3 regions of the Scandinavium sp. M-37 genome follow, and region 2 is predicted to be linked to each of the others. Evidence: predicted binding sites of a transcription regulator. Region 2 holds the regulator's gene; each other region holds the start of a gene.
What was found. The regulator Fur, encoded in region 2, represses iron uptake genes when iron is present. The targets are predictions, from matches to a motif close to ATAATAATGAGAACNACTATCAA.
Positions count from the first base shown of each region.

Region 1 (6,030 bases), on a different contig from region 2:
AAGCGTGCCGAGGGTACCTTTATGGCCATTATCGCTCCAGTTGAAGGCATGCTCTGACAGGACGTCAACCTCTGGATACACTGATTTGATCCAGTCAATGTACTGAGAGATACGTGCCCCGGTGCTGCTGCGTGCTGCCCCGCCATTGGTGACCGCAATAATGGTTTTAATACCCTGATGAGTTTGCCACCAGGCTGAACCACTGTCTCCAGGGGCTGTGCGTCCCCATTTTGCGCTCTCTTTTACCGGTTCATAGCCCGCGCCAATACCATGATTCATCTCAAAAATACTGTCGATTACGCTCATGCTGGTCATGCGACGCTGTCCGGATTTCGGACCATAGGTTTCATTTTCCGTGACGTTGACGCCCCAAAGGCCATAACCCACAAACTGAACCGGTTTACCCTTTTCTTCGTTGCCGTCATACAGGACAGGCTTCACGACCTTCTTGCCGTTTTTATCGCGGTAGTCGGCCACTTTTTTCAACTTCAGGATTTCCAGGTCGGTTGAGGCGCCGCCGTAGCCTGCCGGGCGGTGGTTGCGCTCTGGAACCGTATAAACTGTTCCCCCGCTGGCAATAACGGTCTTGTCGTCATCGGCATAGAAATTATAACCCGTGTTGCTAACATCTTTTGTGGCCCCATTGCAGTGGGCAGCGGCGAGAATATATACCCACTCACCATCGTCACCCAGCCAGGTTGCCGTACAGCTGTAAATATGGCCGACGGCATTAAAGGCGCGGTCATAGCTTTGTACCCGTAAGGGTTCATTGACGTCGGCAATAGTTGATTTGATATTATTTAAATCACCGCCATTTTGCGTAAAAACATATTCGCTAATGACCTGTGCGTGAGATATTGTTGAAATAAAAGTGAGGGCTAATAAAGAGAGGGTCTTTAATTTTAATTGCATCATTTTTCCTTTGATGTGAGATTCCTTGCGTCGCGATCTTGCGTTGAATGATGAAAATAAGTCAATCGCTGTTCCGTTAATAACATATTGTGGTTTGATTAATATTGGTGGCGCTGTTTTAAAAACTTATTCATTTAAATTTTATATATTTTGTACGGGAGGTGTCCGGTGCGATGACATATTCGAGAACACAATCACCGTTTTTTATCCTGAAGTAGTGAATACTAACCGGTGATTCTGCATTTGAGGTGCCGGAGTGACGTATCCTTTGATTCTGAGAAAAGCGGATTTTTTTGCCAATCCGCAGCAGGCGGTGGCGGTGGCCGATCGCTATCCGCAAAATGTCTTTGCGGAGCATACCCATGAGTTTTGTGAGCTGGTGCTGGTGTGGCGCGGCAATGGTTTGCACATCCTTAACGATCGTCCGTATCGCATCACCCGCGGCGATTTGTTCTACATTCGCGCCGAGGACAAACACTCCTACGCCTCGGTGAACGACCTGGTTTTGCAGAACATTATTTATTGTCCGGAGCGGCTGAAACTTAACGTCGACTGGGCGGCGCACATTCCTGGCCTGAACGGGATGAACTGGACGCCGCACTGGCGAATCGGCAGCAGCGGCATGACTCAGGCGCGACAGGTGATTACCGCGCTTGAGCAGGAGAGTCATAAAGCCTGTAGCGATGCGAACGAGATGGCTGAGTTGTTATTTGCCCAGCTGGTCATGACCTTACGCCGGCATCGCTACGCCACCGATAACCTGGCCGCTACCGAAAGCGAGGCACTGCTCGATAAACTGCTCACCGCGCTGGCGGGTAGTCTGAACCGGCCTTTTGCCCTGGATAGTTTCTGTGAACAACAGGCCTGTAGCGAACGGGCGCTGCGTCAGCAGTTTCGTAGTCAGACCGGGATGACCATCAACCATTATCTGCGTCAGCTGCGTATCTGCCATGCGCAGTATCTGCTGGGTCATTCTGAATTGATGATCGGAGAAATCGCTATGCACTGCGGCTTTGAGGACAGTAACTATTTTTCAGTGGTTTTTAACCGGGAAGTGGGGATGACGCCAGGGCAGTGGCGTCATCGGCATAAAAGGGTCGCGTAATCAGTTAGCCATGCCTAAGCCCACGATATTTGCAGCGATGATAATTACCACGCAACCCAGGCTCAATACACCCACCGGGCGGCGTCCGGCATTGTTCCACTCTTTCAGAATTAAACCCACTACGCCACCGCACAGCACGTAGAAGCTCATGTGCAGCATCCAGCTCATGTAGTCATACTGTGCCGGGATGCGCGCGTGGCCCCAGGCATAGAAGAAGAACTGCAAATACCACATCAGACCGGCAAGCGCAGAAAACAGGATATTGCCGATGATCATCGGTTTTGCCAGCGAGAAGTCCGCTTTTATCGACAGATTTGATTTGGTGGCAAGACGGATGAAACAGAAGCCGAGGTTAATAACCGCGCCGCCGCCCATAATAACGACATAGCTTGGCAAGGCGACGTACAGCGGATCGACGCCGAGAGCGGCGGCGGCTTCATGCATCGGTTTAGCGGCATTCATCGCAAATGACATACCTGCGGAGAAAATCCCGCACATTACCGCCAGGATCAAACCTTTCTTGAGATTGAACTCTTCAGCCTTGATGCCCATCTTGCGTTCTTTTAGCTGCCCGGCACGAGTAACAATGCCCACGCCGATAACCGCCACCAGCACGCCCAACAGCGTCATCTGCCCGCCCTGGGTGCCAATCAACACATCAAACTGACCATTGATGATAGGCGTCATCAGGGTGCCGACAATCAGCGTGATGCCGATAGCGATCCCGATGCCCATCGACATGCCGAGGTAGCGCATGGTCAGGCCGTAATTGATGTTACCGATCCCCCACATGGCACCGAACAGGAACACTGGCAGCAGCGTAGAGGCATTAAAAGAACCGAAGTATGCCCAGAAATCTGGCAACAGCATGGCGCTGATTGACCAGGGCAGGATCAGCCATGAAACAAAACCACCAATAGCCCACATCGTTTCCCAGGACCAATTTTTAACTTTCTTGAATGGGGCATAGAAACAGGCTGCACTGGCCGCACCTATCAAATGCCAAAGAATACCCATCGTAATCGCGTGACTCATTTTTTACCCTCATGTTTTACATCGATGATTCTTTCATCTGAAGCACGGAGTATAAAAATCAGCCAGTTGATTAACCTTCGGGCCGCTGCCGTGGAAAGCGCAGACCTGGCAAAAAGCGCGTGTTCCCCTTGAGCGGGCTCACAAATTCTGCCACATCACCAAAAGTTATAACCTTATTAAAATTACGGCATTGATAAGCATTTTCAATATCATTTAATTAACTATAATGGACCAACTGCTTACGCGGCGTAACACCTCTGCCGCCCGATGATAATTGGAGATGAATATGAGTTATACACTGCCATCCCTTCCGTACGCGTACGATGCCCTTGAGCCGCACTTTGACAAGCAGACGATGGAAATCCATCACTCTAAACACCACCAGGCCTACGTGAACAACGCCAATGCGGCGCTGGAAAGCCTGCCAGAATTCGCTAATCTGCCGGTTGAAGAACTGATCGCTAAACTGGATCAGCTGCCAGCAGACAAGAAAACCGTTCTGCGTAACAACGCCGGCGGCCACGCTAATCACAGCCTGTTCTGGAAAGGCCTGAAAACCGGTACCACTCTGCAGGGCGACCTGAAAGCGGCTATCGAAAGCACCTTCGGCTCCGTTGAGAAATTCAAAGAAGAGTTCGAGAAAGCCGCTGCCACCCGTTTCGGTTCCGGCTGGGCGTGGCTGGTACTGAAAGACGGCAAACTGGCTGTTGTGTCTACCGCTAACCAGGATTCCCCGCTGATGGGTGAAGCAATTTCTGGCACTTCCGGTTTCCCAATCCTGGGCCTGGACGTGTGGGAACATGCTTACTATCTGAAATTCCAGAACCGTCGCCCGGACTACATCAAAGCCTTCTGGGACGTGGTGAACTGGGACGAAGCAGCGGCACGTTTCGCGGCTAAAAAATAAGACGGCAAAGTTAACGCCTGTCTCGCGGCTTTCGGGCTGCTGAAAATAAACCCTGCTGATTCAGCAGGGTTTTTTTATGCCTGTCGCATTTTGCGCAGAATACGTGCAAAAATAGCGAAGATGAGTCTTAAGAGCAGGAGAGGGAAGATGCGATATCCGATGGACGTGTTTACGGGCAGCGTGCGGCAGTATGACGGTAGCCGTCCCAGCGCGATTGCAAAACGGCAGGTCGATGGCGAGCTGGAACTCACTGACCGGGGTCTGGTGGGCGATGAGCAGGCGGAAAAGAAAATTCACGGCGGGCCGGACCGCGCGCTGTGCCACTATCCCCGTGAGCATTATACCGAGTGGGCGCGGGAATTTCCCGAACAGGCAGACCTGTTCTGCGCCTCGGCGTTTGGCGAGAATCTCTCCACGATCGGGATGACGGAAAAGACCGTATTTATCGGTGACATCTATCGCTGGGGTGAGGCGTTGATTCAGGTCACGCAGCCCCGTTCGCCGTGCTTCAAGCTCAATTATCACTTCGGTATCAGCGACTTGTCTTCGCAGATGCAGAGCAGCGGCAAAATGGGCTGGCTGTATCGGGTTATTGTGGCGGGAAAGGTCTCGACGGAACAGCCGCTGGAACTGGTGTCACGCTTAAGCGATGTGTCGGTATATGACGCAGCGGCGATTGCGTGGTACACGCCGTATGACGATGAACAGTATCGTCGGCTGCTGTCGGCGGCAGGATTGTCGGTGAGTTGGACGCGAACCATGCAGAAGCGGCGTCTGAATGGGCAGATTGAAGATAATTCGCGGCGGCTGTGGGGGAAATAATTTCCCCCACACATCCCTTAACCTCGTTTGTACAATGGCAGCCACAGGGTCAGACGTAAGCCGCCCAGCGGGCTGTCATCTGCCTTCACCCAGCCGCGATGCTGCTGGATAGCGGTTTCGACAATCGCCAGACCCAGACCGGTGCCGCCGGATTCGCGATCGCGGGCTTCATCGGTGCGGTAGAACGGACGGAAAATCTGTTCTCTGTCTTCAGGGCTAACGCCCGGGCCGTCATCATCCACGTTAATGGTGATACCGTCTTTATCTACCGAGAAGCTGACCGAGATTTTGGTGTGCGAATAGCGCAGGGCGTTACGCACGATATTCTCAAACGCACTTTCCAGCGCATTCGGGTTACCGTACAGCGGCCACGGGCCAGGCGGGTATTCAACGGTGAAGGATTTGCCGACCTGTTCTGCCTCAAAGGCGGCGTTGTCCAGTACTTCTCCCCACAGCTGATTGGCCTTCAGATTTTCGCTCACCAGGGCGTTTTTCGCCTGATTGCGCGACATCACTAGCAGGTCGTTGATCATGCTGTCCAGACGATGCGCTTCCATTTCGATACGCTCCAGTTCTTTGCTCTCGCCGGTACGACGGCGTAGCAGAGCAGTACCTAGCTGCAGACGTGTTAACGGCGTGCGCAGTTCGTGGGAGATATCAGAAAGCAGACGCTGGTTGGCGGTCATCATTCTTTCCAGCGCGGTCACCATCTGGTTAAAGCTGGAACCCGCAGCCAAAAATTCCTGCGGCCCGGCTTCCAGTTCCGGATGCTGTCTCAGGTTGCCCTGGGCGACCTCATCGGCGGCATTTTTCAGCTTACGGGCAGGTTTGGCGAGGCTCCACGCCAGCCATAACAGCAGCGGTGAACTCACCAGCATGGTGACAATCAGCAGCAACAGCGGACGGTCAAACAGCAGGTTAATGAAATCGGATTGCGAGGTGCTTGCCGGGCGAATCAGGTACAGCTGGTAGTTATCCTCCCCGTCTCTAACGGAGAAGGGACCGACCATTTCGAGGCGCCCATAGCGTTTTTTCTGCGGATGATCGGCATTATCAGACTGGCCGATAAAGTTACGAATGATCTGCATTTCATTGCGATCTGCGCCGATCACGCGGCCTTCGCTGGTTACCAGCAGCAGGCGTTGTCCCGGAGGCGCCCATTTGTCGATAGCGCGAAACAGACGGCGCCACCACATTAAATCGTTGGGCGGATCGTTCGCCAGTTCGGCTTCAACATGTTGCTCAATCA
Region 1 is NZ_JBIGIN010000031.1:21,294-27,323, forward strand. Features, by position in the region: gene ACG0Z5_RS18850 (hypothetical protein) at 1-915, opposite strand, end outside; gene rhaR (HTH-type transcriptional activator RhaR) at 1,169-2,017, shown strand; gene rhaT (L-rhamnose/proton symporter RhaT) at 2,018-3,052, opposite strand; gene sodA (superoxide dismutase [Mn]) at 3,339-3,959, shown strand; gene yiiM (6-hydroxyaminopurine reductase) at 4,107-4,781, shown strand; gene cpxA (envelope stress sensor histidine kinase CpxA) at 4,799-6,030, opposite strand, start outside.
Region 1: the regulator Fur is predicted to act here: its motif matches at 3,243-3,265, upstream of sodA (superoxide dismutase [Mn]).

Region 2 (6,030 bases):
TTGTGGTACGGCAGAAATTTTCAGCATACGCCGTAAAATGTCGGATGCGCTCTCGCCAATGTGCTTAGTGTGGCTGGCAATAAAGCCGTAGAGTTCGTCATCAACTTCGATCGTTTTCATCTTAATCCAGTGAGATATCTTTTCTGAATACAAGTCGTTGGGATTATAAGGACAAAACCCAACAGCGGATAGCGTGTCGGCAAAAACTCAGACGACTACTGAGTGTTGCAGCCGGGCGGCAGAATGCTCAACATGATACCCTAACCCGACGTAGCGAAAAAAAGAACTTTGCCATGAAATTAAACAGCCGAGCGCAAACTGCACAAAACCTGCACACTAATTCTCCCATCGTCCTGGTTCACGGCCTTTTCGGTAGCCTGGATAACCTCGGGATCCTCGCGAGGGATCTGGTTGTCGACCACGATATTCTGCAAGTCGACATGCGTAACCACGGCCTTTCCCCGCGATCCGCGGAAATGACCTATCCGGCGATGGCGCAGGATCTTCTCGACACGCTCGATGCCAACGGCATTGAAAAAGCCACGTTGATCGGCCATTCCATGGGCGGGAAAGCGGTGATGGCGTTTACTGCCCTGGCGCCAGAACGCGTCGGAAAATGGGTGGCGATAGATATTGCTCCGGTGAATTATCAGGTGCGTCGTCACGATGAAATCTTTGCGGCCATCAACGCGGTGACCGAAGCCGCTGTCTCAAACCGTCAGCAGGCGGCAGAGGTTATGCGCAAGCATATTAATGAAGAAGGCGTGATTCAGTTCCTGTTGAAATCTTTTGTCGACGGCGAATGGCGCTTCAACGTGCCCGCATTGTGGGATCAGTATGAGCACATCGTCGGTTGGGAACCGATTCCCGCATGGGACCACCCTGCCCTGTTTATTGCTGGCGGCAATTCGCCTTATGTCACCAACGCGTACCGCGACGCCCTGTTAGCGCAGTTCCCACAGGCGCGAGCGCACGTGATTGCCGGGGCTGGACACTGGGTTCATGCTGAAAAACCGGATGCGGTACTCCGCGCTATCCGTCGCTACCTGGCGGAATGATTAAAATCCGAGCAAGCAAGCGCCATTGTGGCTCCCGGCGTTGGCGTGTGGGTTTCGCTCATGTATGATTGCGCGCTATCTGCGCCGGGCCTGTCGTCTGGCGGCTTGTTTCCCCGAAGTCACTCTGAATCATGGCAAAAGAACAAACGGACCGAACGACATTAGATTTGTTCGCAAACGAGCGTCGCCCGGGAAGGCCGAAAACCAATCCGCTCTCACGCGACGAACAGTTACGCATTAATAAGCGTAATCAGCTGAAACGCGACAAAAGCAACGGTCTCAAACGCGTTGAGCTTAAGCTCAATAACGATGCCGTTGACGCACTCAATGAGCTGGCGGATGCCAGAAACATGAGCCGCAGCGAGCTTATCGAAGAGATACTGATGCAACAACTGGCTGCGTTACACGGCCAGGAACGTGACTGAAAACACGAAATCTTTCACTTTCATTTAGCAGTGAGTGCAGTACGGCGCAATTGCAGTTCCCGCGCACTTCTCCTCCTGCTATCATTGCCTTTATCTGTGGGCAACATTCCACCATCATTTCATTACGTTTCAAGAGGTTATTTTACTCATGGCAATCACAGGTATTTTTTTCGGCAGCGACACCGGTAACACCGAAAATATTGCGAAGATGATCCAGAAGCAGCTGGGCAAAGACGTTGCCGAGGTGCATGACATTGCCAAGAGCAGTAAAGAAGACCTCGAAGGTTTCGACATTCTGCTGCTGGGTATCCCAACCTGGTACTACGGTGAAGCACAGTGTGACTGGGACGACTTCTTCCCGACGCTGGAAGAGGTAGACTTCAACGGCAAACTGGTGGCCCTGTTTGGCTGTGGCGATCAGGAAGACTACGCAGAATATTTCTGTGATGCGCTGGGCACCATCCGCGACATCATCGAACCGCGCGGCGCGACCATTGTCGGTCACTGGCCAACCGAAGGCTACCATTTCGAAGCCTCTAAAGGTCTGGCCGATGACAACCATTTTGTTGGTCTGGCCATTGATGAAGATCGCCAGCCTGAACTGACCGCTGAACGCGTTCAGAAGTGGGTAAAACAAATCTCTGAAGAGCTGCACCTGGAAGAGATCAAGAACGCCTGATGATGTCACGGCGCAGCGCCTGCGTTGCGCCGTATGATTGATGAACAAATCGATAGATTGCGTAAAATTAATAGTTATAAGCAATCAAATTAATCGCTACAAATTTTTAACTTTTGAGCACATATCTGTACAATGTCTTCTGTTTTGACGAGGTCGGATGTTTCGCTTTGCAGATGATGCCTCGTTTCTGAAAAGCATACTTTGCTCAGGGTTTGCAGTTTTCATTTAGGCACCGCAGTCCTATAATGAGACGCATTATCCTGAATTCATTCTTAGTAATACTTCCTATAAGGAAGTGTATCGCCTAGCAACAGGACTGATTCCGCATGACTGACAACAATACCGCATTAAAGAAAGCAGGCCTGAAAGTCACGCTTCCTCGATTGAAAATTCTGGAAGTGCTTCAGGAGCCTGACAATCACCATGTCAGTGCGGAAGACCTTTATAAACGCCTCATCGACATGGGCGAAGAAATTGGTCTGGCAACGGTGTATCGCGTTCTGAACCAGTTCGACGATGCCGGGATTGTCACCCGCCACAATTTCGAAGGCGGTAAATCTGTTTTCGAATTGACCCAACAGCATCACCACGATCACCTGATCTGCCTCGACTGTGGCAAGGTTATCGAATTCAGTGATGACTCTATCGAAGCGCGTCAGCGCGAAATTGCCACCAAACACGGCATTCGTCTGACCAACCACAGTCTTTATCTTTATGGCCATTGCGCAGAAGGCGACTGCCGTGAAGATGAGCACGCACATGACGGTGCCGAGAAATAATCGGCCCCCCAGAAAAGTAAAAGCCAACCTGACGGTTGGCTTTTTTATTGGCATTTTTGGCATAACATTGGGGCAATAGCGCCAACCGTCGAGGGTTACGGCTTAGGCGTATTGTTACTGCGAATCTCTTTCCACACCTGATCACAACGGGCTTTGACTGCCTGATCGTTGCCGGTCCGCGTCGCCAGAATACAATTCTGGTAATCCAGTACGCGTACACTTTCCTGATTCGCAAACTGCTGATGGGTCTTGTCAGTTTTCAGCACGTTAAGCACGCTCTGGCAGGCGTCAATTTTATCCGGATTTCCTTCAGCGGTATTGATACAGGCGCTGTAGGCATCTTTCAGCTTGCTGTCTTCTTGTGGTGCGGGAGATGGCTGTGCGCAGGCCACCAGCCCGGAAGCCATAACGGCGATAAGAATCAATTTTTTCATGATACGGCCTTATCAATGCGCGGCAGGTTTACCCTGCCGCACGCGTGTCAGAAGATAGTGAACGGGGCGATAACGATGAACTTCACGTCACGCTCATCCTGGAAGATGTTGCCGTAACCACCGCCCCAGCTTGGGATGTCGGAGTGGTTGTCGTATTGAGTGAAGTGCAGTTTGAACAGCGTGCCTTTCGCACGGCCTTCCTGCACGGTGTACATCGCATCAAAGCTGTAAGAAGACTCTTTGATTTTGTTCGAGGCGTTGTCTTCACGCTGACCCGCGCTGTTGATATACCAGTCTGCCGGTTTGGCATCCCAGGCATACACGTAAGATGCACCGACGGCCCAGCCCGGCATATCCCAATTTTTCAGGTCATACATCGCACCGAAGAACACCGCTTTTTCGCCGTTGGCGTTGAAGTCTGAGCGGTTATCCCACCAGATATCGAGACGACCGTTGGAGGAGGCATAGGTCGGGGTCATACGCTGGAGGAAGTAACCCTGCTGGCCTTCTGCTTTTACCCACGTCCCTTCAAGGCGCAGGTCAACCACGTCAGCCACTTTATAGCCGAAGGTCAGTGCCTGTAACCACGCGGTGCCGTCGTAGATATCGTTAATGGTGTTGCTCTCAACGGTGTCACGCGCCCCATAGAATTGGTAGCTGGTCGAGAGTGGTGCACCGGCGACATCAAATTTGTAGCTGGCTTTGGCGAAGTACTGATCCATAAAGCCTTCTGCCTGACCAAATGCCGCTTCCAGCACCAAGTCATTTTTGAAATCATACTTAGCACCAATGGAGTGCAGATACTCAACTTTGGTCTTCTTATCGTTCTGATAAAAATGATCTGTTTCGAGGTGCCATGGAGCCTTGTATTCGTTGGTCCACATATAGGAGAAACTCAACGCGCCTGCATCACCGTAATCAAAGTTAGCCCCGGCTTCTGCCCCTTGATACGTACCTGGCATAAAGCTCCAGTGCGGCGCTAAAAGCGTTTGCCCGGTTGGCTGAATATAACCTGCTCGCGCCCAGGTTGGGCCCAGTTTGAATTTCGCGGCAGCTTTATAAAGGCTGATTCCACTCTTATCGCCAGAGTAATCTTCGTCGTAACCTTTATTAATGGATGAGAATGCAATTTCGTTTGGGTGTCCGCTTTCTGATGACTCCGCCATTTCAATAGCGGTGAAAGCAGCAATATCAAGGCCGATAAAATCGGCGGCATAGCCAGACTGGAAGTCGAGGTTAGCGTTCCAGGTGGAATGGGAAAGGTTGGTTTTGTACTTGTCGCCGTCGGTGACGTCTTTACGGTCACGTTCACGTTGCCAGTAATAGACACCGCCGGTTAAGGTTGAATCGTCTACGAATCCTGCTGCACTGGCTTGCGGAACTGCAATCCAGCCCGACATTGCGGTGACCCCGGCAATAGCCAGCGCCAGCGTACTACGTTTGCCACTGAACGTACGCATGTGTATATCCTCTTTGACTTTTAAAAACGCGCTCACAAAGGTGAACAGCGATAAAAATAAGTACTGCAAAAAAGTAGCGAGGCAGAAATGTCCTAACGCTATGTCGGTAGACTATTTTTCGCGACGCGAATTATCAATCCTTTTTCCGCACGAAAGCACAAGATTATGACAGGGCGCACATATTTGATTGCGTTTTGTTACAAAGTTGCGTTTTTAAAGGAGATGCCGCAAGGTGCATTAGGCTGGGGTTTTACAACGAATTAGAGAATAACGTCAGTTGAAAATGTAACAAGGCAGAGGCGGTGTTTCATAGATCGAAATGATATTATTTCGCATCACGAAAATGACATAAAAAAAGCGCCGCTCAGGGCGACGCTTCTTCATTTTGCGATAACGGAACGGTTACTCGCCCGCTTTCGCCCAGGTATCACGCAGACCCACGGTGCGGTTAAACACCAGCTTCTCAGCGGTGGTATAACGGCTGTCGAGGCAGAAGTAACCCTCACGTTCGAACTGATGCGCTTTGCCCACTTCAGCGGCTTTCAGCGAAGGCTCAGCATAGCCCTGCTTGATAACCAGTGATTCTGGGTTGATGACAGCCAGGAAGTCCTCTGCGGCCCCCGGGTTCGGCACGCTAAACAGACGATCGTACAGGCGAATCTCAACCGGCAGCGCATGCTGAGCGCTAACCCAGTGGATCACGCCTTTCACTTTACGACCATCAGCCGGATCTTTACTCAGCGTATCGGCATCATAAGTACAGAAGATAGTCGTAATGTTGCCTTCTGCATCTTTCTCTACGCGCTCGGCCTTAACCACGTAAGCGTTGCGCAGGCGCACTTCTTTGCCCATCACCAGACGCTTGTACTGCTTGTTGGCTTCTTCACGGAAGTCAGCGCGATCGATCCAGATTTCCCCACTGAACGGCACTTCACGGCTGCCCATTTCAGGTTTGCTCGGGTGGTTCGGCATGGTGACGATTTCGCTTTCACCCTGCGGGTAGTTTTCGATAACCAGTTTAACCGGATCGATAACCGCCATCGCACGCGGTGCATTATCGTTGAGATCTTCACGAATGCAGGATTCCAGCGATGCAATCTCGATGGTGTTGTCCTGCTTGGTGACGCCGATGCGCTTACAGAACTCACGAATGGACGCTGAGGTATAGCCGCGACGACGCAGACCGGAGATGGTC
Region 2 is NZ_JBIGIN010000007.1:110,871-116,900, forward strand. Features, by position in the region: gene seqA (replication initiation negative regulator SeqA) at 1-120, opposite strand, end outside; gene ybfF (esterase) at 294-1,058, shown strand; gene ybfE (LexA regulated protein) at 1,190-1,483, shown strand; gene fldA (flavodoxin FldA) at 1,632-2,162, shown strand; gene fur (ferric iron uptake transcriptional regulator) at 2,489-2,941, shown strand; gene chiQ (ChiQ/YbfN family lipoprotein) at 3,037-3,375, opposite strand; gene chiP (chitoporin ChiP) at 3,423-4,835, opposite strand; gene glnS (glutamine--tRNA ligase) at 5,238-6,030, opposite strand, start outside.

Region 3 (6,030 bases), on a different contig from region 2:
TACGTCAATGAGATTGAATATGTGAAGTGACCCGCCTGGAACTCTCTGATTACGGACCCGAACGGCTGGCAATTTTGCCGTTCGATCCGTATAACTATCCCCTGATTTTCGACCCTAAAGATGAAATAAAGCCATGATGAATGATTCGCTCTGCCGCATTATTGCGGGTGAACTTCAGGCCAGAAACGAACAGGTAGCCGCTGCCGTTCGCCTGCTTGATGAAGGGAACACCGTGCCGTTTATTGCACGTTATCGTAAGGAAGTCACCGGCGGTCTGGACGACACCCAGTTGCGTAACCTGGAAACGCGTCTTGGCTATCTGCGTGAGCTGGAAGAGCGTCGTCAGTCGATCCTCAAGTCCATCGACGAACAGGGCAAGCTGAGCGATGAGCTGGCCAAAGCCATCAAGGGCACCCTGAGCAAAACCGAGCTCGAAGATCTCTACCTGCCGTATAAACCGAAGCGCCGTACCCGAGGACAAATCGCGATTGAAGCAGGCCTTGAGCCGCTGGCCGATTTGCTGTGGAACGAGCCGTCGCATACGCCAGAAGACGAAGCCGCCAAATACATCAATGCTGACAACGGCGTGGCCGACACCAAAGCCGCCCTCGACGGGGCGCGCTACATCCTGATGGAGCGCTTTGCCGAAGACGCACAGCTGCTGGCGAAAGTGCGTGAGTATCTGTGGAAGAACGCCCATCTGGTGGCCGTTGTGGTCAGCGGCAAAGAGGAAGAAGGCGCGAAATTCCGTGATTACTTCGACCATCACGAACCGATTGCGACCGTGCCGTCTCACCGCGCCCTGGCGATGTTCCGTGGCCGTAACGAAGGCATTCTGCAACTGTCGCTGAATGCCGACCCGCAGTTCGACGAGCCGCCGAAAGAGAGCCAGGGCGAGCACATTATCATTAATCACCTCGGCCTACGTCTGAACAACGCCCCGGCAGACAGCTGGCGTAAAGGCGTGGTGAGCTGGACCTGGCGTATCAAGGTGCTGATGCACCTCGAAACCGAACTGATGGGCACCGTACGTGAACGCGCAGAAGACGAAGCGATTAACGTCTTTGCCCGTAACCTGCACGACCTGCTGATGGCCGCACCAGCGGGCCTGCGCGCCACAATGGGCCTCGATCCTGGCCTGCGTACCGGCGTTAAAGTGGCGGTAGTTGACGGCACTGGCAAGCTGGTTGCTACTGACACCATCTATCCACACACCGGTCAGGCGGCGAAAGCGGCTGTCGCGGTGGCCGCGCTGTGCGAGAAACACAACGTGGAGCTGGTGGCTATCGGCAACGGCACCGCGTCGCGTGAAACCGAGCGTTTCTTCCTCGACGTGCAGAAGCAGTTCCCGAAAGTGACCGCGCAAAAAGTGATTGTCAGCGAAGCCGGGGCGTCGGTGTACTCCGCGTCGGAACTGGCGGCGCTGGAGTTCCCGGACCTCGACGTCTCTATCCGTGGGGCGGTGTCTATCGCCCGTCGCTTGCAGGATCCGCTGGCAGAGCTGGTGAAAATCGACCCGAAATCAATCGGGGTCGGCCAGTATCAGCACGACGTCAGCCAGGGCCAGCTGGCGCGTAAGCTGGACGCGGTGGTCGAAGACTGTGTGAACGCCGTAGGCGTTGACCTGAATACTGCCTCCGTGCCGCTGCTGACCCGCGTAGCGGGCCTGACACGAATGATGGCGCAGAACATTGTCAGCTGGCGTGATGAGAACGGTCAGTTCCAGAACCGTCAGCAGCTGCTGAAAGTCAGCCGCCTGGGGCCAAAAGCCTTTGAACAGTGCGCGGGCTTCCTGCGTATTAACCACGGCGATAATCCGCTCGATGCCTCCACCGTTCACCCGGAAGCCTATCCGGTAGTCGAGCGCATTCTGGCGGCGACCGAGCAGGCGCTGAGTGACCTGATGGGCAACAGTAGCGCGCTGCGCGACGTCAAAGCCGTCGATTTTACCGACGAGCGTTTTGGTTTGCCGACGGTGACCGACATCATCAAAGAGCTGGAAAAACCAGGCCGTGACCCGCGTCCGGAGTTCAAAACCGCGCAGTTTGCTGACGGGGTGGAAACCATGAACGATCTGCTGCCGGGCATGGTGCTGGAAGGCGCAGTCACCAACGTGACCAACTTCGGTGCGTTTGTGGATATCGGCGTGCATCAGGATGGCCTGGTTCACATCTCTTCCCTGGCCGACAAGTTCGTCGAAGATCCACACACCGTGGTGAAAGCGGGCGACATCGTGAAGGTCAAAGTGATGGAAGTCGATCTGCAGCGCAAGCGTATCGCCCTGACCATGCGTCTGGACGAGCAGCCTGGCGACAGCAACACACGTCGTGGCAGCGGTGGCGGTCGTGAACAGAACGCCCGCCCGGCGGCCAAAGCGGCGAAACCACGCGGTCGTGACGCGCAGCCTGCCGGTAACAGCGCAATGATGGACGCGCTTGCTGCGGCAATGAAGAAAAAATAAGCTTGTCCTTCTCAGGCCCTCTATTTTCAGAGGGCTTTTACTCTTAAATTATCCGCCTATTTATTTTCACTTTGATAACAACTCTGCTTTTTAGCAAACACACCTCTCAGCGGTAATATTGAGCCACATCAACTTCCCGTGAATTATTCAACAAACTGAACATCCGCTCACATTTTATTGATTGAAGGTGGAAACCATTCTCATTATCATCGTCGCTGTTGATATTTTATACTCTACAAAATTAGCGACCCAAGCAGGCCATATGCAATTCACTCCTGACAGTACGTGGAAGATTACCGGGTTCTCACGCGACATCAGCCCGGCTTATCGGCAGAAATTACTTTCGCTCGGCATGTTGCCGGGTTCGTCTTTTCATGTGGTTCGCGTCGCCCCGCTTGGCGATCCGGTGCATATCGAAACCCGTCGCGTCAGCCTGGTATTACGTAAGAAAGACCTGGCATTAATTGAGATTGAAGCGCTTACCCGTTAATTCCCGCCAGACATAGCGAGTTTTAGAAAATGAAGAAATTAACCGTTGGCCTGATTGGCAATCCTAACTCCGGGAAGACAACCTTATTTAATCAATTGACCGGGGCGCGTCAGCGCGTAGGCAACTGGTCAGGCGTAACGGTTGAGCGTAAAGAAGGTCAGTTCAACACCACCGACAGTCAGGTGACGCTGGTTGACCTGCCGGGCACCTACTCTCTGACCACCATCTCTTCGCAAACCTCTTTAGATGAGCAGATTGCCTGTCACTATATTCTGAGCGGTGACGCCGACCTGCTGATCAACGTGGTCGATGCCTCGAATCTCGAACGCAATCTGTATCTGACGCTCCAGCTGCTGGAACTCGGCATTCCCTGCGTGGTGGCGCTGAACATGCTGGATATCGCAGAGAAACAGCAAATCCGCATTGAAGTCGACGCGCTGTCGAAACGCCTCGGTTGCCCGGTTATCCCGCTGGTATCCACCCGTGGGCGTGGCATTGAAGCACTGAAAATGACCCTTGACCGCCACCAGGCTAATGATGATTTAGAGCTGGTGCATTATGCGCAGCCGTTGCTGCGTGAGGCCGAGGGTCTGGCGAAAGTGATGCCACAGGAGATGCCGCTCAAGCAGCGCCGCTGGCTGGGGCTACAAATGCTTGAAGGCGATATCTACAGCCTGGCGTACGCCGGAGACGCCGCACAGCAGCAGCTCGATGCCGTGACGCATCGCCTGCATGAAGAAATGGATGACCCGGCGCTGCACATTGCCGATGCCCGTTATCAGTCGATCGCCGCCGTGTGCGATGTGGTGAGCAACACCCTGACCGCCGAACCGAGCCGTTTCACCGCCGCCGTCGATAAAATCATTCTCAACCGTTTCCTCGGCCTGCCGGTATTCCTGTTTGTGATGTACCTGATGTTCCTGCTGGCTATCAACATCGGCGGCGCACTGCAGCCGATTTTTGACGCTGGTTCGGTTGCCATCTTTATTCACGGTATTCAGTGGGTGGGTGCGACCCTGCACTTCCCTGAATGGCTAACCATTTTCCTCGCTCAGGGGATAGGCGGCGGGATCAACACCGTCCTGCCGCTGGTGCCGCAGATTGGCATGATGTACCTGTTCCTGTCGTTCCTCGAAGATTCCGGCTATATGGCCCGCGCGGCCTTTGTGATGGACCGCCTGATGCAGTCCCTCGGCCTGCCTGGGAAATCATTCGTGCCGCTGATTGTGGGCTTCGGCTGTAACGTCCCGTCGGTGATGGGGGCGCGTACTCTGGATGCCCCGCGTGAACGCCTGATGACCATCATGATGGCGCCGTTTATGTCCTGCGGTGCGCGCCTGGCGATTTTCGCAGTGTTTGCGGCGGCCTTCTTTGGCCAGGATGGCGCGCTGGCGGTGTTCTCGCTGTACGTGCTCGGTATTGTGATGGCTGTCCTCACCGGGCTGATGCTCAAACACACCATCATGCGTGGGGAAGCCTCACCGTTCGTGATGGAGCTGCCGGTTTATCACGTTCCGCATCTGAAAAGCCTGATTATTCAGACCTGGCAGCGCCTGAAAGGCTTCGTACTGCGCGCCGGTAAAGTCATTGTGATTGTCAGTATTTTCCTCAGCGCGCTGAACAGCTTTACCCTCAGCGGCCAGGCGGCAGACAACATCAACGATTCCGCCCTGGCCTCGGTCAGCCGCGTCATCACCCCGCTGTTCAAGCCAATTGGCGTGCATGAAGACAACTGGCAGGCCACCGTCGGGCTGTTCACCGGCGCGATGGCGAAAGAAGTGGTCGTCGGGACGTTGAACACGCTCTACACCGCCGAAGATATCCAGCAGGAAGCGTTTAACCCAGCGGAATTTAATCTTCTGGATGAGCTGGGCGGTGCGGCAGAAGAGACCTGGCAGAGCCTGAAAGACACGTTCAGCCTGAGCGTACTGGCCAACCCAATTGAAGCCAGTAAAGGTGACGGGGAAATGGCTACCGGGGCGATGGGCGTGATGAGCAGCAAATTTGGCAGCGCAGCCGCCGCCTACAGCTACCTGATTTTCGTTCTGCTCTATATTCCCTGCATCTCGGTGATGGGCGCGATTGCCCGCGAATCGAGCCGCGGCTGGATGGGCTTCTCGGTGCTGTGGGGGCTGAATATCGCCTATTCGCTGTCGACGCTGTTCTATCAGGTGTCCAGCTTCCACCAGCATCCACGCTACAGCCTGACCTGCATTCTGGCGGTACTGCTGTTTAACGTGGTGGTTATCGGTCTGTTACGCCGCGCCCGCAGCCGGGTCAACGTGAATCTGCTGGCGACGCGAAAAACCGTCGACAGCTGTTGCAGCAGCCCGGCGGGCGACTGTCACTAAGGGGAAGACGATGGCGTCATTGATTGAACTGCGGGACATGCTGGCATTACAGGGGAGAATGGATGCGCAGCAGCTCAGCCAGGCGTTGCATACGCCGCGCCCGATGATTGATGCCATGCTGATGCGCATGGAGGCAATGGGCCGTGCGAAACGCATCGCCGAGGACGCATCGGCATGCCTGAGCGGGAGCTGCAAAAGTTGCCCGGAAGGCAAAGCCTGCTCACGCGAGTGGTGGGTACTTCAGTAAAAATGATAAAAAAGAAGCGGGCGTCAGCCCGCTTTTTGACATCTTGATAAGCGTTATTTGTAAACGTCGGCGTTAGCGTGAACGGTTTTTTCGTTCTTCTCACCGGCAATCACCACAAAGTATTTGCCGCCCAGTTCATCCGCTTTTTTCGACAGATCTCTTTTCGCATCCATCGGCGAAGTAGTACGGGACGTGGTAATTGAACCCACTTTGGTCAGGTTCATTTTCGCCACTTCGTCTTTCTGAATTTCTTTTGCCGCAAAGGCACCAAACGACAGGGAACCCAACACCAGTGCGGTAACCATACCAGTAGCATATTTCATAGCCGTACTCTCCTTATGACCATTTTATGTGGGCGCTGCTGGCGCGAAGGCAATCGGCCATCGCAGCGACCTTCTAAGTATTGACGCTAATAAGGATTTCGCCAGTTTGCCTTAAATATCAGACAATCACCGACTTAAGGGCCAGAAGCTGCTGACAA
Region 3 is NZ_JBIGIN010000016.1:14,102-20,131, reverse strand. Features, by position in the region: gene greB (transcription elongation factor GreB) at 1-30, shown strand, start outside; gene ACG0Z5_RS13035 (Tex family protein) at 134-2,461, shown strand; gene feoA (ferrous iron transporter A) at 2,724-2,951, shown strand; gene feoB (Fe(2+) transporter permease subunit FeoB) at 2,981-5,302, shown strand; gene feoC ([Fe-S]-dependent transcriptional repressor FeoC) at 5,313-5,549, shown strand; gene ACG0Z5_RS13015 (YdgH/BhsA/McbA-like domain containing protein) at 5,603-5,872, opposite strand; gene bioH (pimeloyl-ACP methyl ester esterase BioH) at 5,991-6,030, opposite strand, start outside.
Region 3: the regulator Fur is predicted to act here: its motif matches at 2,649-2,671, upstream of feoA (ferrous iron transporter A).